DNA from 3 places in the Streptomyces sp. NBC_00038 genome. Region 1 is predicted to be linked to each of the others. Evidence: riboswitches for the same ligand, from Rfam matches in the RefSeq annotation. Region 1 holds a riboswitch; each other region holds the start of a gene.

Region 1 (6,980 bases):
CGGCGGTGTCGAAGTGCTGCGCCGTTGCGCCCCGTTGATGGGCGACGCCGAGCAGCCGGTCCGCTTCCTCGCGCTGTCCGTGTCGGACGCCGCGGAGGACGTCATCGGGGTGATCCGCGGTGGCGCCCGGGGCTATGTCACCAAGACGATCACCGGTGCGGACCTCGTGGACTCCATCTTCCGCGTCCAGGACGGCGACGCGGTCTTCTCACCCCGCCTGGCAGGGTTCGTCCTCGACGCGTTCGCCTCGACCGACGCCCCGCCCGTCGACGAGGACCTCGACCGGCTCACCCAGCGCGAGCGCGAGGTCCTCCGCCTCATCGCCCGTGGTTATGCGTACAAGGAGATCGCCAAGCAGCTGTTCATCTCCGTCAAGACGGTCGAGTCCCATGTCTCCGCCGTACTGAGGAAGTTGCAGCTCTCCAACCGGCACGAGCTGACTCGGTGGGCCACCGCGCGTCGTCTGGTGTGAGCGGCGGCGGCCCGTGTGCGTCGGGCTGCCCGTGACGTCCGGCGGGTGTCGGCTCTCACGCCACCCGTGTAGCCCCCGCGAACGGCATCTCGTCGATCGGGGCCAGTCGCACCGGCGCGCTCGGGTTGGGTGCGTGGATCATCTGGCCGTTGCCCACGTAGATGCCCACATGGCTGATGCCCGAGTAGAAGAACACCAGGTCGCCCGGGAGGAGTTCGGATTGTGAGACACGGCGGCCGGCGTTGATCTGGGCGTAGGTCGTACGGGGCAGCTCGATGCCCGCGGCGCGGTAGGCGGCCTGGGTCAGGCCGGAGCAGTCGAAGGCGTCGGGCCCGGTGGCGCCCCAGACGTAGGGGCTGCCGAGCTTGGCGTAGGCGTACGAAACGGCCGCGGCCGCGCGGGAGTTGGGGGCCGCGACCGAGCCCGACGACGGCGCCTGGGCCAGGTCCCGTGCCGAGGACCGCGAGGCGCGGTCACCGGAGTCACCGGCGCCGACGGCCTGTGCGCGCTCTTCCTCGCTGAGGCGGCCCAACAGCTGCCGTGCCGCGTCCAGCTTTCCGTTGATCGTCTTCTTGTGCCGCTTCAGCTCCGCCTGCCGCGACTTGAGCGAGGCCAGTTCGACATGTGCGGCCCCGCGCAGCTGCTCGATCTCCCGCAGTTGCTGGCGTACGCGCTCCACGGATGCCGCCTGCCTGCTGCCCGCGCGCTCGGCGAACGCGGCACCTTCCAGGTACTGGTCCGGATCGTCGGAGAGCGCGAGCTGCAGCGCCGGGTCGAGGCCGCCGCTGCGGTACTGCGAGGCGGCTATCGAACCCAGCGCGTCGCGCGCCGAGTTGAGGCGCTCCTCCTTGCGTGCCGCCTCGTCCTGCAACGTGCCCAGCCGCTCCGCGGCCTTGCCGGCCTTCTCCTTGGCGCCGTTGTACTTCTCGGTGGCGACCTCCGCCTCCTCGTACAACTTGTCGACCTTGGCCTTCACCTGCGCCGTCGACAGCTGGGGCTCGGCGTGACCCGTCCCGTCGAAGGCGGTGGCCGTCGCCGCGCCTGCGAGGGCGATCGTGGCGGCTGTGCGGACCTTGCCTCCACCGAGCGAGCGCTGCCTGGGCTTGCGGTGCGTTGCCACGAGGGCGCCACATCCTTCGGTACGGCCGCCGGAGCGGGAACCCGGCGGTCAGCGGTTACGCGTCCGGCGGCGGCCCACACAGGGGGAGCGGGCCGCCGCCGGACCTTCTCGGCGGTGGTGTCCGGATGCCGCCCCTGGCCCGGGCGGCGGTGGGGAGCCGGGCACCTGGTGGAGGACGCTAAACCTGAGCGTGAGGGGTTGGTAACGCCATGTACGGAACTGGCGTCACTGGATCGCCGAACGACCGCATGTGATCGCGATTCCCGCCTGGAGTCGCCGACTTCACACGGTGTGATGACCGATGGGGGCAATCCCGGACAACCAGGGGTGCGCCGGTGCTAGGGGTTACATGGGATGGGCCGGTGACAAGTGGGGCCAGGGCGCAGGAATAGGCTCCCGCCTCATGGACCTACTCATCCATTTCTTCGTCGGCCTGCACATCATCGGCATCGCCTCGCTTCTCGGTGGCTTCCTCACCCAGATGAAGGCGATGGGCCAGGGCACGGCCCGGTTCGTCCCCGCGATGCTGCACGGCGCGCTGACCATGCTGGTCACGGGCGTCGTGCTGGTCGGCCTCAACCAGGCGGACGACCAGACGGTCAACAACATCAAGATCGGTGTGAAGCTGGCGCTGCTGATAGTGATCCTGGGGCTCGTCTACGTGAAGCGCGACGACGAGAAGGTGGACAAGGGCCTCTTCGGGCTCGTCGGGCTGCTGACCACGACGGACATCTTCATCGCGGTGCTGTGGACCTGACGGCTCCGGCTGCCACCACCAGCCACACCGCCACCGAGATCCACAGCAGTACCTCACCCAGCCCCTTGAGCCAGTCGACATCGAGGGCGGTGGAGACCGACAGGGTCGCCGCCGCCGTCATCCCCATCGGGAACACGGTCGCCCAGCGCCGCGCGTCGTAGCGCAGGCGCGGCCGGACCAGTTCCGCGGCGACCAGGACGCAGTACCAGGCGAGATCGAGGACGAGCAGGGCGACGGTGACGGCGCGCAGGACGCCGTTGTCGTCGTCGTTCCACAGGTAGGCGTTCACGTGGTGTGCCGCGACGAGTTCGGCACCGGCCAGCGCCGAGATCGCGAGCGCGCCGCCCGCGACCCACTGGTCCCCGGCGCCCGTGGCCACCTCCCTGATGTCGAAGTGCGCGAACGCCACCGCGTACAGCACGATCCCGAGCCAGAACAGCACCAGCGCGGTGTGCGCGAGCCAGTCCGCGCCCAGCGCCGCGGCGAGCGTGGCCCCCAGCACGGCCAGGCCCTGTGTCGCCACGCACACGAGGAACACCCCTCCCGGCATACGACGCTTCCAGTGCCGTACGACGACGAAGAGCAGCACCGGACACAGCACGGCCGACAGCGCAAGCAGCGCCTCGGCGACCTCCTGCCACCCCAGCGCGGACAGCCGCGTACCGAGGACGGTCGTCGCCGCGACAGCGGTGAGCCCGGCGGGCGTGCCCGCCTCCGCCGCCCAGCGCGTCCGCTCCCGCACCAGCCGTACGACGAAGTCCGCGGCGAGCGCGAGCCAGGCGACGGCCGCCAGCGCCAGCGCGATACGGGACAGCGTCTCGTAGCCGGTCAGATGCCACCCGACCGAGATGATGCCGGTCGCCATGACGGCGGCACCGGCGGCGGGCGGCCGCTCGGCCCACCACGCGCGGAGCTGGGGGATGGCTGGCATGGCTGGCATGGGCCCGATGCTAGGGATCTCCGGACGGGTGGCCCGCGGGGCACGCGCGCGGGGGATGAAAACGTGGGGCACGCGTGCGTGGGGGATGGCGCACGCGCTTGTTTGGGGTGGGTGGGGCGTGAAAGCCGTGGAGTGCGCCCACGCGCGGGGTGAAGTGCCCGGCGCCTGCGTATTGCAGGACCACGCTCCGCGCGTGCCTATCAGGACCCACACACCCCGGCGCGTGCGTATCAGGATCTCGCGCCTCGCGCCTCGCGCGGAGCGCGAACGCGCAGGGCGTGACAGCCGCCTGGCGTGCCTCGCCCGAAACGGCCGCGAGGCACGCCCCGTAGTGCACGAAAACGTGCCCCACGCGTGCGTGCCCCGCGAAAAGGGTGTCCGGGTGGTGCGTTGCGTTACGCCGGGCGTACCACGCTGTGGATCGCCGACTCGCCGTCGTAGTAGATCGATTCCTCGCGGACGTACGCGCCCGGCTTCGGGGCGTGGATCATCATGCCGTTGCCGATGTAGAGGCCGACGTGGCTGACGTCGTCGTAGAAGAAGACGAGGTCGCCGGGCTGGGCGTCGGAGAGGGCGACGGTCGTGCCGGCGTTCACCTGGTCGTAGGTGACGCGCGGGAGTGTGACGCCGGCGGCCTTCCAGGCGGCCTGGGTGAGGCCCGAGCAGTCGTACGAGCCGGGGCCGGTGGCGCCCCAGACGTACGGCTTGCCGACCTGGGCACGGGCGAAGGCGATGGCCTTGGCCGCCTTCGTGGCGTACGAGGAGTCGGTGGTGGTGGTCGTGCCGGTCGTGGCGCTCGACGACGTCTCCTGGGCGGCCGCCTTCGCCGCGGCCTCGGCAGCGGCCTGCTGCTGCGCCAGTTCCGCCGCCTTGCGCTCGGCCTCCTTGCGCTGCTCCTCCTCGATCGCCGCGAGCCGCGCCTTCTCCTCGGCGGTCAGCTGCGAGAGCAGTTCGCGCGCCGAGGCGAGCTTCTGCTGGACGTCGGCCTTGGACGTCTTGAGGGCGGTCTGCGAGGTGGTCAGCGTCTCCAGGCTCTGGGAGGCCTCCGTGCGCTTCTCGGTGGCGGCGGCCTGCTCCGTGACGTAGTCGTCGACGGCCGCCTTCTGGCGGGTGGTCAGCCGGTCCATCAGCTGGGTCTGGTCGAAGTAGTCCTGCGGGTTGTCGGCCAGCAGGAGACTCGCGGTGTCGGGGGCGGCGGCCCCGGTGCGGTACTGCGCCGCGGCGAACGAACCCAGCTCCTCACGCGCGGTGTTGAGCTTCTCCGTGCGCTTGGCGACGTCGTCGAGAAGGGTGTCGACCTGCTTGCGCTGCTTGGAGGTCTTCTCCTTGGCCGCGTTGTACTTGTCGGTGGCCGACTCCGCCTGCCGATAGAGGTCGTCAACCTTCTTCTCGACCTCTTCGAGGCTCGGCTTGGGCTCCTCCGAGGGCGCGGCGGTCGCCGTCTGGGAGAGCAGAGCCACCGAGGTGAGGGCCGCGGTTGCGAGCGCGGGGGGCCGTATGCCCGCCACGCGCGTACCCGAGAGCCATTTGCGATGCGACGCCAAGGGAGGCGACTCCTTCCATCATCCGCCTACCGAGTTAGCTGTCGGGTTCGGGCGGGTGGTTCGGAAGGGTTGCCCTACGGTCCCTGCCCGACAAGGCAGTTGGACCGATTCACCCCAAGGTCGGTTGGGTCCCCGGCTCCAGCTGCCATGAAGGCGCGCCGGACTCGGCGGAGGCTACCGCGGCCCGGCGACGTTCGCCGGTGGGGGTCGGGCGGCCTGGTCAGCACGCTAGCCAACTCGTGTGGCCCTTGTGAAGGTTGATGTTCGATATGCCCGATACATTTTCGTGACCTTAGTCATGAGCTTCGTCACCCGGGGTCGATTTGGAATGGTCTGCGGTGAGTTGTCCGAAGCGGTCGGAGCGACCGCAGCAGCCGCCCGCGATGCGGAAGTTCGGCCCGCGTGGGGAGTTCGGCCCGCGCCGGAGCCCCCGGCGGCCGGGCCTGGCTAATCTGCACGGATGACCACCGACCTGACCCTGCTGCCGCGTGTCGCCTATCGCGGGCAGGAGGTCACCGCGCCCCGGCTCCGAGGTCTCCTCGCGCTGCTCGCGGGCGACCTGCGCACGGGTTGCAGCACCGAGCGGCTGGTGGCAGGGCTGTGGCCGGAGGAGTTGCCGGAGCGGCCGGGAAAGGCGGTACAGGTCCTGGTGTCCAGGGCGCGGGCGCAGCTGGGCGCCGACGTCCTCATCAGCACGCCGACCGGATACCGGCTCACACTCGCCGAGGAGCAGGTCGACAGCTCCGCCCTACTGCTGTACGCCGCCGCGAGCGCGGACCGGGCCAGGGCCGGGGACCACGCGGGATCGCTGGCCGCGGCCGAGGCCGGGCTCGCGCTGTGGGAGGGCACCCCTGACGAGGCCGGCGACACCGACGACCCTGTAGCCGCGCTGCGCACCGAGCGCGCCCCCGTCCGCGGCACGCTCGTACGCGCGCAGGCGCTCGCACTCGCCCGCCTCGGCCGGCACGCGGAGGCGGCCGGACAGCTGGCCGCGGCCGCCGCGGAGCATCCGCGCGACGAGGAGGTGCTCGCCGAGCGGCTGCGCGGCGAGGCGGCCACGGCGGGCCCGTCCGCCGCGCTGATGCGGTACGAGGCGTACCGCCGTGAACTGCGCGACGAGCTCGGCACGGATCCGGGCGCCGGACTCAAGGCCGTACAACAGGAGCTGCTGCGCGGCGAGGCGCCCGTCGCCAGGCACGGCGTGCCGCACGAGCCGAACCCGCTGCTCGGCCGGGACGAGGACATCGCGGCGGTGGAGCGGCTGCTCCGCGCCTCCCGCGCCGTCACCGTCGTCGGCCCCGGCGGTCTCGGCAAGACCCGGCTCGCGCACGCCGTCAGCCGCCGGGCCGAGCAGCGCGTGGTGTATTTCGTGCCGCTCGCCGGCGTCACCGCGGGCGCGGACGTGGCCGCGGAGGTGGCCTCCGCGCTCGGCGCGGGCGAGGGACGGCCCGGCGCACTCAGTGGTCACGACCCGGTGTCCGGCATCCTCGGCGTGCTCGGCTCCGGGTCCGCGCTCCTCGTCCTCGACAACTGCGAGCAGGTCGTCGCCGGTGCCGCCGACCTCGTACAGGCCCTGGTCTCGTCCTCCAAGGACCTGCGGGTGCTCGCCACCAGCCGGGCCCCGCTGGGCCTCACCTCGGAGGCGGTGTACGCGCTGCCGGAGCTCGGGCTCGGCACCTCCGTCGAGCTGTTCACACAGCGGGCCCGGGCCGCCCGGCCCGGCGTGGAGCTGCCGCCGGACGCGGTGGCCGAGCTGTGCCGCCACCTCGACGGGCTGCCGCTCGCCGTGGAGCTGGCCGCCGCGCGGGTACGGGTCCTCTCGGTGCCGGAGATCGCCCGCCGCCTCGGCGACCGGTTCGCGCTGCTGCGCGGCGGGGCCCGGGACGCGCCGGAGCGCCACCGCACACTGCACGCGGTCGTGGACTGGAGCTGGAACCTGCTCGACGAGGACGCCAGGGCGGCGCTGCGCACCCTGTCCGTCTTCCCCGGCGGCTTCTCCGGCGAGGCGGCGGAGCAGGTCCTCGGCGAGGACGCGCTGCTTCTCCTGGAGCAGCTGGCCGATCAGTCGCTGCTCACCGTCGCCGACACCGCGGCCGGCGTGCGGTTCAGAATGCTGGAGACCGTACGGGAGTTCAGTGCGGCCCGGT
Region 2 (6,980 bases), 4.8 Mb from region 1:
GAGTTGGCGAGGTGCAGGGCCAGCGGCTGCATCGTGCGGAGATGGACCTCACGGCCGCCCGCGATGCGGACCTCGACGTCCGGGCAGACGAACCGGACCATCGCCAGGATCCGCAGACACCGCTGAGGCGTCAGGTTCCACTCTTTGGCGAGCGGGGTGCCCTCGAAGGGGATCAGGAAGTTCACCGGAACGGAGTCTGGGTCGAGCGCGCGGAGTGCGTAGACGACGTCGACCAGGTCCTCGTCGCTCTCGCCCATGCCGGCGATCAGACCGGAGCAGGCGGACAGGCCGGCCGCGTGCGCCTTCTGGACGGTGTCCACCCGGTCGGCGTACGTGTGCGTGGTCGTGATGTCCCCGTACGTCCCCTCGGACGTGTTCAGGTTGTGGTTGTAGGCGTCCGCGCCCGCCTCGCGCAGCCGCTCCGCCTGCCCGTCGTTCAGCAGGCCGAGGCAGGCGCAGACCTCGACGTTCTCGTTCCCGTCCTTGATGGCCTTGATCGTGTCGGAGACCCGGTCCACGTCACGGTCCGTCGGACCACGTCCGCTGGCCACCAGGCAGACCCGCTTGGCGCCCCCGGCCAGGCCCGCCGCCGCTGCCTTGGAGGCCTCCTCCGGCTTGAGCCAGGTGTACTTGAGGATCCCGGCCTTCGACCCCAGCCGCTGCGAGCAGTACGAGCAGTCCTCGGGACACAGGCCCGACTTGAGATTGACGAGATAGTTGAGTTTCACCCGTCGGCCGAACCAGTGCCGGCGCACCTTTCCGGCCGCGGCCACCACGTCGAGCACGTCGTCGTCGGAGGTGGCCAGCACGGCCAGAGCTTCTTCGCGGGTCGGCAGCTCGCGCCGAAGCCCCTTGTCCACCAGCGTGTTCAGCAGGTCCATGAGGTCCGATCCTGGCGTATGCGACCGCTTGCGGCCAAGGAGAGTTTGCACAAGAGAGACGGTTCGACGTGTGGGTATTGCCACACCCTGGGTGGCTGGGGCGGCCGCTAGGGTCTGTGCACTGCCTACAAAAACCAGTGCGTGCGCCGGCCGCGGAAACCAGTGCGCCCAAGCACCGCCCGCCCCACATTAGTAACCACGGTCTGGAGGACCCATGGCGTTCGGCTGGATCGACGAGCAGGCGCAGGCGCGCCGCCGGGCCGGACTCGTACGCACCCTTCGCCCGCGGCCCGCGGACTCCCCGCTCCTCGATCTCGCGAGCAACGACTACCTCGGTCTCGCCCGCCATCCGGAGATCACCGAAGCCGCCGCGGCAGCCGCGAGAACGTGGGGCGGCGGTGCCACCGGATCCCGGCTCGTCACCGGCACGACCGAACTGCACGGCGAACTCGAACGCGAGCTGGCCGGCTTCTGCGGCTTCGAGTCCGCGCTCGTCTTCTCCTCCGGATACGCGGCCAACCTCGCCGCCGTCACCGCGCTCGCGCCGCACGGCTCCCTCGTCGTCTCGGACGCGGGCAACCACGCCTCGCTGATCGACGGCTGCCGGCTGGCCCGGGGCACCACGCAGGTCGTCGCGCACGCCGACCCCGACGCCGTGCGCAAGGCGCTCAGCACCCACAGGGGGCCCGCCGTCGCCGTCTCCGACACGGTGTTCTCGGTGGACGGGGACGCGGCGCCGCTGGCCGGTCTTGCCGCCGCCTGCCGGGCGTTCGGCGCCGGGATCGTCGTCGACGACGCACATGGGCTCGGCGTCCTCGGCGACGGCGGCCGGGGCGCTCCGCAGGCGGCGGGCCTCGCGGGCGACCCGGACGTCGTCGTGACGGTCACCTTGTCCAAGTCGCTGGGCAGCCAGGGCGGTGCCGTCCTCGGGCCCGCACCCGTCATCGACCACCTGGTCAACGCGGCGCGCACGTTCATCTTCGACACCGGTCTCGCGCCCGCGGCGGCGGGCGCGGCCCTCGCGGCGCTGCGGCTGCTGCGCCGCGAACCGGAGCGTGCCGAACGGGCCCGCGCGGTGGCCACGGCGCTGCACAGCCGCCTGACGGCCGAGGGCCTGGAAGCGGTACGACCGGACGCCGCCGTCGTCTCCGTGCGCGCGCCGTCCCCCGAACGGGCCGTGCGGTGGGCCGCCGACTGCCGCGAGGCGGGACTCGCCGTCGGCTGCTTCCGCCCCCCGTCGGTGCCCGACGGCATCTCCCGACTGAGGCTGACCGCTCGCGCGGACCTCACCGACGCACAGATCGAGCACGCGGTACGGGTGATCAGCGCAACCCGATGATGCTCAGCTCAGTCCGGCGATGAATCCCTCCCAGGTGGCAGGGGTGAACAGCAGGGCGGGACCTGCGGTGTTCTTGGAGTCGCGGACGGCCACGAGTCCGGACCAGGGTCCTGGACCCGGTCGTGCCGTCTCGACGCAGTTGTTCATTCCCGTACTGCGACTGCTGCACAGCCAGCGCACATCGTGCAGCGAAGTACTGGAAGGTACGTACCGAGGCAGTGCAGACATGGTGCCTCCTTACGCGCCGTCACCTAACCCGGCGATGTAATCCAATGAGTCCTCGGGCGAAAGGGCTTGGATCTGAAGGGCGTTGAAGGCCTCGCTGTAGGCCTCTAGGTCTTCTTTCCGTTCGAGATAGAGGCTACTCGTCAAGTGGTCGAGAACAACCACATCCAGATCAGAAGTGTTCGGAAATGAGAAGATAACGAAAGGCCCGGTGACTCCGATGTGCGCCCCGGCGGCGAACGGCAGTACCTGAAGCCGCACTTGAGGCAGGGTGGCGGCCTCCCGTAACCGGTGCAGCTGGCGTGCCATGACCTCCGGCCCGCCAACGTCCCGTCGCAGCACCGCTTCGTCCAGGACCGCACTCAGTTCCAGCGGCGGATTCGAACGCAGCACGTCCTGCCGGGCAAGGCGCACCTCGACGAGCGCGTCGAGCTTGGCGTCCTCAAGTCCCCCTACGGCGGCCCGCGTCACCGCACGGGCGTACTCGGGTGTCTGCAGCAACCCCGGCACCACGGACGTCTCCAGCGTGCGCATTCCGCTGGCCTGCGACTCCAGACTGATGAAGTCGCGGTACGTCGGCGGCAGGACACCGCGGTAGGCGTGCCACCAGTGGTGCCGCCCGTTGCCCTCCGCGCCCGCCAGCACGACCAGCAGGTCCCGTAACTCGGGCTCGTCGACGGCGTAGGCGTCCAGGAGCCGCTCCACGTCCGCGGGCTTGACCCCACTCGTGCCGGTCTCGATCCGGCTCACCTTCGACTGGTGCCAGCCGAGGAGACGGGCCGCCTCCCCGCTCGTGAGAGCCGCACCCACGCGCAGAGCGCGCAGTTCTGCACCGAGCTTGCGGCGGCGTACCGCGGGACCGTACTGCATGGCCGTACTCCTTACTCCTTCCGAGCCGCCCAAATACGGTCCTCCGTCGCAGAGTTCACCGCTTCGAGCGACAGATATATGCATATCTCGGTGGATCGCACCCGTGACCGGCCAGGTAATGGCAGTCTGGCGCGAAGCACCAGTCCGGGACCGTACTCGAACCATCCGCTCCGTGTCGGACCCCGGTCCCGTGGGAAAGGGACGACCGCGCCATGGCAGACCATCAGGAAGCATCCGTCACTCTGCCGAGCGATCCAGCCTCGGTCTCCGCGGCCCGGAAATTCGTCGCCGAAGTGCTGGCCGAATGGGGCCTGCCGGGTGACTCCGAAGTCGCCGACACCGTACGCCTGATCGTGTCCGAACTAGCCACCAACGCCGTCCAGCACACTTTCGGGCAGTCGCCCACCTTCAGAGTGGACGTCCGCCTCGACCGGGACGAACACCTGCGCCTCGGCGTCACCGACAGCCACCCACGCTTTCCCAAACGACTGCCCGCAGCCGTCCAGCAGGACAACGGACGCGGCATGGTGATCATCCGTTGGCTGACCGCGGAGTGCGGCGGCAGACTCACCGTCCGGCCCACCCGCGAAGGCGGCAAGACCATCTCCATCGAACTGCCCTGGACGGCACCGGTCGAGCCGGTGACGGCCGGGGGTCCGCAAGAGCCCTGAGTCCCGGTCCAGTTGCGCTGCGCGGCGCGTCCGAAGGCACCGCGCAGCACAACTGGCAGCACGCTCACGTCGCTGGGTCCGATTCCTCTCCTCGCCCCTCTGCGGACGTGACATGGCGCTGCACCAGCCAGGGCAGGGCGGTCCACAGAGCCAGACAGACGGCCAGAGTGCCCGCGCCCGCGGCGATCCCGGCGCCGCGCCCCACCGTCACGTCGACGACGAGGAGCACCGATCCGGTGAACGCCAGCATCAGCACGTACAGGCCGACGTGGGTCAGCCAGGAGGAGACCCGCACGATGGCGGGTTTGACGTTCTGCTGGAACAGCGACCGGTGCAGGGCGGCCGGCGCAGTGAACAGGGCGGCGGCCAGGAACGCGAGCAGGAGCGTGGTCACGTACGTGGCGCGCTGCGTCGTGTCCAGCGAAGGGAAGCGCTGGGTGAAGGCCAGGGTCAGCAGAAAGGCGAAGAGGATCTGCACGCCGGTCTGGGTGACCCGCAGCTCCTGGAGGAGCTCGGCGAAATTGCGGTCGGCGCGCTCAAGAGGTTTCTCGTCGCGTTCCGTGCGGGGACGTTGTTCCACCATGGTGGACGAGTAACCGGTTCGACCGTGTTTCACGCCCTGCCGCACGTTCCGTGGGGGCGACGGCGCGCGCCGTCGCCCCCACGGAACGGGTCAGCTCACTCGGCCGTACCAGACGCTCTTCGTCCAGATCTTCTGGAGCTTCACTACCTCCCCGGACTTCGGGGAGTGCCAGATCTTTCCCTTCCCGGCGTAGATGCCGACGTGGTACACGCTCCGGCCCGAGTGGAAGAACACGAGGTCTCCGGCCTTGCGTTTCGAGGCGGAGACATGGTTGGTCTTGTTGTACTGCGCCGCGGCCGTACGAGGCAGCTTCTTGCCCGCCTTCTTGTACGAGTAGAGCGTGAGCCCGGAGCAGTCGAAACGGCGCGGCCCAGCGGCGCCGTACTTGTACGGGGAGCCCTTCTTGGAAGCCGCGACCTGAAGTGCCTTCGTCGCCAGGGTGGCCGCTTCGGCGTCGGATGCGACGCCGGGGACCACGAGGCTGCCGCCCACGGCGGCGATGGTGAGAGCCGAGGCCGTACCGGCCCTCGTCCACAGCGACGGGACACGATTGAGCGCAGTCATGCGCAACCCTTCGTCAGCCGCCTGTGAAGGATGACCTGTCGGATTCGGGCTGGCGAAGTAGCCCGGCCGCTTACTGCGGCTTCACCCCAAGGACCGCCCGGATCTCTCCGGCGGCCCGTCGTGCTGGGTCCTCCACTCCTGCCGATGCACATCTGTCGACCGGTCATCCGGGAGGCGGCAGGACTCGGCGTCCGACCCGGACCGCCCCGCCGGTGTGGCGGGGGCTTGTCGTCGGAAGGGATCTTCACGCATTGATGTCGGAAAATCCGAGCGGAATCGGTGGTTTGTGGGGTTACTCACCACTCACCCGTTCGGGTGGACACCCCGCCGTTCGAGCGAGTGTCCAGCAGGCCGACGACGCCCGTACCAGCAACGAAGGGCTTCAAGTACGCAATCGCGCTACGCGCGTTGCGCAACTTCTGCGCGCTCTTGGAAGGATGGGTGTCTACGCCATCCGGGGGTACACCATCTGGTGCGTTTGAAACCCGGGCCGGACGCTCCGACGGGTCGGCGTGTGCGGGGGCCCGGGTGGGAGGGCGTCAGCTGTCGGAACCGGGCGGCAGGGTGACGCGGGCGGCCCGCCGCTCGCCGTCGAGGACACGCAGGGCCTGTGCCAGGGTCGGAGCGTGCACCTCGCTCTCGCCGCGCTGGTGCATCAGCGCGAGGGCGTCCCGCAGTGCCGTCGCCTTGGCGACCAGCGCCTGAGCCGCTCGCAGACCTCGGTAGGTGTCCCCGGGGCGGGCCGGGTTGATGCGGCCGAGCAGGTCGACCACGTCCAGGTAACGGTCGATCAACTCGGCTTCCGCGCGCGTCAGTGCGGGCAGCGGGGGCAGTTCGGGTGGGAGCATCGGCCGCTCACCTCGCGCCGGGTGTGGGGCGAGAAGCCTTGCGGCTCGGGATGATCCCGTCAATCAGTCCGTACGCCAGTGCCGCAGGCGCGTCGAGGATCTTGTCCCGCTCGATGTCCGCGGCGACCCGCTCCGGACTCTGGCCTGTGTGCCGCACGAGCATCTCCTCCAGCATCCTCCGAGTACGCGTCAACTCCTCGGCCTGGATGGCCAGATCAGAAGCCTGCCCCTGGATCGGCTCGGGAAACGACGGCTGGTGGATCAGCACGCGGGCACCCGGCAGCGCGAACCGCTTGCCCGGCGTGCCGCCCGCCAGCAGCACGGCGGCGGCCGAGGCGGCCTGGCCGAGGCAGACGGTCTCCACCTCGCAGGTGACGAACTGCATCGTGTCGTAGACGGCCGTCATCGCGCTGAGCGAGCCGCCGGGGGAGTTGATGTACAGCGAGATGTCCCGGTCCGGCGCCAGGTACTCCAGGTGCATGAACTGAGCCATCACGTCGTTCGCGGACGTGTCGTCGACCGGTGTCCCGAGGAACACGATCCGCTCGTCGAGGAGCTTCGAGTACGGGTCCAGGGTCCGGTGCCCCGCGCTGGTGCGTTCGCTGAACTCGGGCAGGACATGGCGGGCGGACGGGCGGTTCATGGCTTGCGCCTCCTCGGCATCGCGTCTGTAAAAAATGTACAGGACGTACGGATGTCGTCGAGGGATGCTCGCTGACAGCGAAAATCCCCGTGGAGCGAGGTGCTCCACGGGGACTCTCGGGGTGAGGCGAGTGTCAGTTGAGAGGGGCCGGGGCGGGCGTGCCGTAGAACGTGATGGTGGGCCAACCGCGAGACGCGGCCAGTTCGTTGAGGGCGTTCGCTATTTCCAGGGGGGTGATGGTGTTCGCTGTCGGAGCTTCGGAGAACCCGACGCTGAAACTCAGCTTGATCTGGCCCACGTAGTCGCCGACCGGGAGAAGTGTCGTTCCGCTGAACTCCGTGTCGCTGGGGAAGGTG
Region 3 (6,980 bases), 240 kb from region 1:
TCGAGCAAACCCTCCTCGACAGCCGCCAATCCGGCCTGGACATCGGCTTCGAGAGCCTGGTCCCGCACGCTCAGCCCGAACGGCCCGACGACGGTCACGAGAGGTTCTCCTGTCTGCTGACGATCACACGGCGAACTCGGTCGATCATTCGGTCGGTGACGCGGTTTGTCGATGTGTCGCTGCCATCACTCAAGTCAGCGTATCCGGTCACGTTTCGATCACCACGAGCGCCCACCGTCCCCATAGCCGACTTCCCTCACCAGTTCCCCCGGGCGGGAGGGGCGGGCACAGCCCGGGCGGTATCGGATCGCGAGAGGTATGTTCTTGATCAACTAATACGAGCCGATATACGCCGACTTGCCGCACTCGGTGGCAGACCTCAGTGGCCCCAGCGACCCCCTGCGTGCCCGACAGGGACCAGTAAGGAGACCGGCAGCCGTGTCCCGAAGCACCGTCGAAACCGAGCCCGGCAGCGAGCCGCCTCCGGGTGACGACCATGCCTTCTTCGGCCAGCCCAGGGGCCTGCTCACCCTCTCCGGCCTGGAGGTCTGGGAACGCTTCTCGTTCCTCGGCATGCAGGCGATCCTCGTCCTCTACTTCGCCGACACCGTCGCCCACGGCGGTATGGGCATGTCGTCGGGCACGGCCGCCTCCGTCTCGGCCGCGTACGGCACCCTCGTCTACCTGGTCTCGGTCGCCGGCGGCTGGCTCGCCGACCGGATGCTCGGCTCGTACCGCGCGGTCCTGTGGGGCGGCATCCTGATCGCCTGCGGCCACTACTCCATGGCGGTGCCGACGGCCACCATGACCTGGGTCGGCCTGGGCCTGATCAGCGCGGGCACCGGCCTGCTCAAGCCCAACGTCGCCACCATGGTCGGCAAGCTCTACCGCACCGACGACGACCGCCGCGACGCCGGCTTCGCCCTCTACTACATGGCGATCAACATCGGCGCCTTCGCGGGCCCGCTCATCACCGGCTGGCTCGGCGACCACCGGGGCTGGCACTGGGGATTCTCGGCGGCGGCGATCGGCATGACCTTCGGCCTGATCCAGTACGTCATGGGCCGCCGTCACCTGGCCGGACGCAAGCACTCGGCGGAATTCGCCCTCGCGCCCGACGCGATGCGCCGCGCGGTCCTGGTGATCGTCCTCGGCCTCCTCGCGGCGGCGGTACTCGCGACTCTCCTCGCGGTGGTCGGCTACCTGACGATGGACCGCTTCGTCGACCTGCTGACCCTCATCTCGGTGATCGCGCCGGTCGTCTACTTCGCGGTGATGTTCAGGAGCCCCCGGGTGACGGACGACGAACGCGGCCGCCTGCGCCCGTACATCGTCCTCTTCCTCGCCTCGACCGTCTTCAACTTCATCCTCTTCCAGGCGTACTCGACGATGATGCTGCTCGCGGCGTCGAACGCCGAGACCACGATCCTCGGTTACGACTTCCCGGCCAGCTGGTACGCCTCCGCGCTCGGCGCCTTCGAGGTCGCCCTCGCGCCCGTGGTCGCCGCGCTGTGGGTCCGGATGGGCCACCGCCAGCCGCACGCCTCCAACAAGATCGCGATCGGGGTCGTGCTCGGCGGCCTGTCGTTCCTCCTGATGGTGCTGCCGACCAGCGGTCACAGCAGCGACGACTACCTGATGTCGGCCTGGTGGATCGTCGGCTCGTACTTCCTGCTCGGCCTCGGCGACATCCTCCTGGAGACCTCCGGCATGTCGGCCACCACGAAACTCGCCCCGGCCGCCTTCTCCAGCCAGACCATGTCCCTCTGGTTCCTGTCGCTCGCGCTCGCCAACGGCATCCAGGCGCAGACCGTGAAGCTCTACGACGACGTCTCCAAGCCTGCCTACTTCGGCGTCAACGGCGCGATCGCGGTGGCCGCGGGCCTCGCCGTGATGGCACTCGCGCCCTGGCTGCGCCGCACGATGCACCCCGTCCACTGAAGCCACTGGGATCCCGCCATGCGCATCCGTACGTCCTTCCCCTACGAGTCCGCTCACGAGGACGTCCTCATCCCGCTCCCGGACGGCACCCGCCTGTACGCCCGCGTCTGGCGCCCGCTGACCGACGAACCCGTACCGGCGCTCCTCGAGTACCTCCCGTACCGCCTCACGGACTGGACCGCGCCACGCGACTGGCAGCGCCATCCCTGGTACGCCGGACACGGCTACGCCTCCGTCCGCGTGGACGTCCGCGGCCACGGCAACTCGGAGGGCATGCCGACGGACGAGTACTCGGCGGTGGAGCTGGCGGACGGCGTGGAGGTGGTCAACTGGCTTGCTTCCCAGCCCTGGTGCTCCGGCAAGGTCGGCATGTTCGGCATCTCCTGGGGCGGCTTCAACTCCCTCCAGATCGCGGCCCTCGCGCCCGAACCGCTCAAGGCGATCGTCACGGTCTGCTCGGCGGACGACCGCTACGACAACGACGTGCACTACATGGGAGGTTCCGTCCTCGCCGTCGACATGCACGCCTGGGCGGCCACCATGCTCGCCTTCGCCGCCCGCCCGCCGGACCCGGTGCACGTGGGCGAGGTGATGTGGCGCGACATGTGGGTGAAGCGGCTGGAGGCGGTGGACCCCTTCATCCACACCTGGCTGGAGCACCAGACCCGGGACGCGTACTGGCGCCACGGCAGCGTCTGCGAGGACTACGGCGCGATCCAGGCCGCCGTCCTGGCGGTGGGCGGCTGGCACGACCCGTACCGGGACACGGTGTTGCGCCTGGTCGAGAACCTGCCACCCGATCGCGTACGAGGCCTGATCGGCCCCTGGTCGCACCAGTACCCGGACCGGGGCCTGCCGCCGGGCCCGGCGATCGGGTTCCTTCAGGAGACGCTGCGGTGGTGGGACCACTGGCTGAAGCCCTCCTCCGGTTCCGGCAGGGGCGTGATGTCGGAGCCGCTCCTCCGCTCGTACGTCAGTGACTCGCATCGTCCGGCAACGGTGTACGAGGTGTTGCCGGGCCGGTGGGTGGGCGACGAGACCTGGCCGTCGCCCGCCGTGACGCCGGTCTCGTACGGCCTCCAGGGCGCGCCGGTACTGGTGCGCTCCCCCATGCACACGGGCGTGGACGCGGGCCGCTTCTTCCCCTTCGGGAACGACGCGGACCTGCCGCCGGACCAGCGGGAGGAGGACGGCCGTTCGGCGTGCTTCGAGTTCGAAGTCCCGGAGGAGACCTGGGTGTTGGGGCGCCCGAAGGTGCGGTTGCGACTCACCTCGCACGCCGAGCGCGGCCAGGTGATCGCCCGGGTCTGCGACGTGGCCCCCGACGGCTCATCGACCCTCGTCACCCGCGGCGTCCTGAACCTGTCAGCACGTCACGGCCGTGACCAGGCGGTTCCCTGGAAACCGGGCTCTACGGAGGACGTGCTTTTCGAGCTGAACGGCATCGGCCACGCCTTCCCCGCGGGCCACCGCATCCGGCTGGCCGTCTCCTCCGCGTACTGGCCGTGGATCTGGCCCCAGCCCGGCTCGGAGGCGGGCTTCACCCTGGACCCGGCGGGCAGCGCCCTCGAACTCCCCGTACGGGCAAGGCAGTCGTCGTTCCCGATCACCTTCGAGGAGCCGGAGGAGTCCGAACCCCTGGGCGTCGTCGTGCCGGCAACCCTCGACGAACCACGCCCCGAACGCCTCGTCGTACGCGACGTCGCCAAGGGCGAGTGGCGCCTCGAAGTCGACCCCCGCTACGGCGGCACCCGCGTCTATCCCGACGGCCTCGAATTCACGGAGGACGCGCTGGAGACGTACACGATCAACGAGTCGGATCCGCTGTCCGCGCGGACCCGGTCGACTTGGTCGATCCGGCTGCACCGGCCGGAGTTGCCTTGGGACGCGCGGGTCTCCACGACCTCCGAAATCACCTGCGATGCCCATGACTTCATCACCTTGAACGAGGTGATCTGCAGCGACGGGGACGAAGTCGTGTTCCACCGGACGTGGGAGCGGCGAATTCCGCGGACGGCAGGCTAGGCGGCCGCCTATTCCGCGGGACAGGGGGCTGGGCGGCCACCCGGTCATCGCGCCTTCGGGCATCCAGCAGATGCCCGTATTGCACCTAGATTGCCTACGTCGCCGCTTTGTTCACGCTTGGTCGCGTGAAATGGGTCACGTCCGGACAAGATCGACATCTGACCCCGCCTCACAATTGCCCGTTCGCGAAAGGCAAGTTGAGTTTCACATTCCGGTGGAATCGGGCGATTCTCTCTGCAATCCACCGAGGCAAAAGCGATCTACGCCGCGAAATCGGGCCTTGTTCCCGACATGTGCTCTCGCATACGTTCGCGTCGATCCAGGCGGAACGCCGAATCCTGCCGCCGCCCGGAAACCCCACCCACCCACACGCTCACGGCAGGAGCGGGGGACCCAGGTAAGCCGCCGATCCGGACTCCGGAACGGCTAGGGGTAAAGCCGCGCCCACCCACGCGGCCGGGCAGCTCCCGCCCGAACCCGACAGCTCACCTCGCAGGCGCCGGAGAGGAATTCGCCATGCCCGCACGAGGCAAGCACCGCCGCCCCAGGACCAACCACCTCACCCGCGGCATGGTCGCCGCCGGAACGGGCGGAGCCGCACTCGCACTCCCCCTGGTGAGCGCGACCGGCGCCCACGCCGCCACCCAGGCGTCCGTGCCCGCCCAGGCCACCGCGGTGGCGAAGGCCGCTCCGGCCGCGGTCCCCGACGTCAAGCTCGTCACGTACAAGGTCACCGCGGGCGACACCTTGTCCAAGATCGCGCGAGAACACACCAAGGACGGCAGTTGGCAGGCGCTCTACAAGGCCAACGCCGCGGTCATCGGCGGCGACCCGGCGGCGATTCGCCCGGGCACGACCCTGACGGTTGGCACGAAAACCGCCAAAACGTCCGCTAAGTCGACCGGCTCCACCACGGATTCCGCCGCGGCCCCCGCCACCACCGCGACCTACACCAACGACCTCGACGGCTGGATCAAGGAGGCCCTGGCCATCATGGCCCAGTCCGGAATCCCCGGCTCCTACGACGGCATCTACCGCAACATCATTCGCGAGTCCGCGGGAAACCCCCTGGCCATCAACAACTGGGACTCCAACGCCGCCGCCGGCACCCCGTCCAAGGGCCTCCTCCAGGTCATCGACCCGACCTTCACGGCCTACCACGTGGCCGGCACCTCGATGGACCCCTACGACCCGGTCGCGAACATCACGGCGGCCTGCAACTACGCCGCTGCGAAGTACGGTTCGATCGACAACGTCAACGGGGCCTACTGAGTCGGACGCATCCCCCTGAGCGGTCCGCACCGGGTCCGCACCTCAGAAAATGCACCTGCCGGATCGCGGTCGGGGGCGTTATGCTCGCCGCGATGATGACTCAATCCGTAGGCAGATTGGGGGTCCCATCCGCGCAAGGTGAGTGCTGATGCTCACTCAGACCGCGAATGGGGATTCCCGCCTTTCCTTCTGGCTGCGCGTGCGCGAGTTCGCCGTGCCGCCTTCCATGATCGAGACTGCGACCGCCCGCCGCTCCGCCGGGGACTGGGCGGGGGCGTGCGCCGCCGCAGGCATCGACGTCGATTTCAATCTGCGTTCCGTGGCGCGCACGCATGGCCGCGGCCTCGCAGCCCGGATCCGGGCCGATCTCCGCCATCTGGCTCCCGACCTGTTGCGCTGGCACCTGCCGAGGGTCGCTCCCGACGGGCTGCTGCGGCCGGGGCTGACCATCGCCCTGGCTCGGTACGGGTCTCGATACGGGTCTTGGCACGAGTCTCGGTACGAGGACGTAGCTGCGGGGCGTGAGGGCGAGCACCCGGTGTACCTCGTGGTCCGGACTCCGCCCGCCTGGGCGGACGCCGGTCAGCGGATCAGCCTCGCGCTGTGGGGCCGCCCCGGCATCGAGTCCGGCTCATGTCGGCATCCGCATCCTCATCCCAACCGGCGGTACCGGCTCGACCTGCACCGGCACCTGTGGGACGCGCGCAGGGCCGACGAACTGCGGGTCCGGTCCGGGGCCGATCGGCTGCGCGCCCCCTCCGCCGACCCGGATCCGCCGGCGATGGTGCCGCAGGGGCACCGGTGTGCCGTCGACCGATGGGCGGCCGAGGCGCGGATCCTGCTCCACGCCGAAGGGCGGCCCGACGGTATCGGAACCGTCGCCGTGCGGCCCGGGGCCCGGCACCGGCTGGCCCTGGAACTGATCGCGGACAGGGACGGCCCCGGGCCACCCGCCATGCGAATCGCCGCGGCGCCCACGGACGGCAGCGCATCCGCACTGCCGGTCCTGCCCGACGCGGCGACCTGGGTGCTGCCCGATCTGGAACTGATCCGCACCGGTTCGATCGAGGTCGACCGGCTGCATCCGCTCGTCGCCTCGGCACTGGTACCGGGGCGCTCGCCGACCCGCGCCTCCCCCGTTCCGGACCGGGCCCCGGGGCAACCGCGACTCGTGGACTGCCGTGGCGCCGAGCACCGGATCGGCCTGGTCGACGGGGTACTGGCGGCGCTGGACCACGACCCTGCCGAGATCCGCCGTGAGGAACTGCTGGTCGCGCTGACCGGCACTCCGCTTCCCTGCCTGCAGGCCATCGACGAGGCGCACCGTCGCCCGGACTGTCTCGTCGGCGTCCGAGAACGCCTGGTCCATGGCGACATCACCGGCGCGCTGGCCGTCGTCGAGGGCTTGCTCGGCCCCGACGCGGTGCTGCGCGGCGGCGCCCTGCGGGACGAGCTGGAGGCGGCCGCGGACCGGCGGATCACCTACGGGCTGTTCAGGGCAGGCCTGATCGGACCCGCGCCGGGATCCGGGCCCGACGGTGTCAGCTGCCACCCGGCTTGTCACCGTCCCCGCGCCCGTGAACGCGGGCGCTCGCGGGCGCGCCGGGCGAGCTTGCGCTGACGCGGGGGTCTCCGTCGGGGCCGGGCACGCGTCCTTGCTCTGATCCTTGCTCCGACGCGTGGGCCTCCGTCCGGGCCCGCTTCCTTGCGCTGACGCGGGGCCTCCGTGCGGGCCCGCCACG

What was found. A riboswitch is a leader RNA that binds a small molecule or an ion and turns the genes downstream of it on or off. The one in region 1 is predicted to bind cyclic di-AMP.
Region 2: another riboswitch for cyclic di-AMP. It lies ahead of OG219_RS07785 (C40 family peptidase); the one in region 1 lies ahead of OG219_RS29585 (NlpC/P60 family protein).
Region 3: another riboswitch for cyclic di-AMP. It lies ahead of OG219_RS28350 (LysM peptidoglycan-binding domain-containing protein); the one in region 1 lies ahead of OG219_RS29585 (NlpC/P60 family protein).

Annotation. Positions count from the first base shown of each region.
Region 1 covers NZ_JAPELQ010000001.1:6,492,088-6,499,067, forward strand. The annotation lists gene OG219_RS29565 (response regulator transcription factor) at 1-472, shown strand, start outside; gene OG219_RS29570 (C40 family peptidase) at 528-1,592, opposite strand; gene OG219_RS29575 (hypothetical protein) at 1,996-2,349, shown strand; gene OG219_RS29580 (tellurite resistance/C4-dicarboxylate transporter family protein) at 2,327-3,280, opposite strand; gene OG219_RS29585 (NlpC/P60 family protein) at 3,685-4,833, opposite strand; cyclic di-AMP (ydaO/yuaA leader) riboswitch at 4,841-5,013, opposite strand; gene OG219_RS29590 (BTAD domain-containing putative transcriptional regulator) at 5,294-6,980, shown strand, end outside.
Region 2 covers NZ_JAPELQ010000001.1:1,671,649-1,678,628, reverse strand. The annotation lists gene bioB (biotin synthase BioB) at 1-881, opposite strand, end outside; gene OG219_RS07810 (8-amino-7-oxononanoate synthase) at 1,096-2,220, shown strand; gene OG219_RS07805 (DUF397 domain-containing protein) at 2,224-2,448, opposite strand; gene OG219_RS07800 (helix-turn-helix transcriptional regulator) at 2,458-3,315, opposite strand; gene OG219_RS07795 (ATP-binding protein) at 3,528-3,986, shown strand; gene OG219_RS07790 (DUF6328 family protein) at 4,051-4,569, opposite strand; gene OG219_RS07785 (C40 family peptidase) at 4,660-5,133, opposite strand; cyclic di-AMP (ydaO/yuaA leader) riboswitch at 5,137-5,323, opposite strand; gene OG219_RS07780 (hypothetical protein) at 5,673-5,981, opposite strand; gene OG219_RS07775 (ATP-dependent Clp protease proteolytic subunit) at 5,989-6,624, opposite strand; gene OG219_RS07770 (hypothetical protein) at 6,758-6,980, opposite strand, start outside.
Region 3 covers NZ_JAPELQ010000001.1:6,249,823-6,256,802, reverse strand. The annotation lists gene OG219_RS28365 (polyprenyl synthetase family protein) at 1-98, opposite strand, end outside; gene OG219_RS28360 (peptide MFS transporter) at 439-1,941, shown strand; gene OG219_RS28355 (CocE/NonD family hydrolase) at 1,960-3,966, shown strand; cyclic di-AMP (ydaO/yuaA leader) riboswitch at 4,327-4,478, shown strand; gene OG219_RS28350 (LysM peptidoglycan-binding domain-containing protein) at 4,483-5,238, shown strand; gene OG219_RS28345 (hypothetical protein) at 5,387-6,859, shown strand.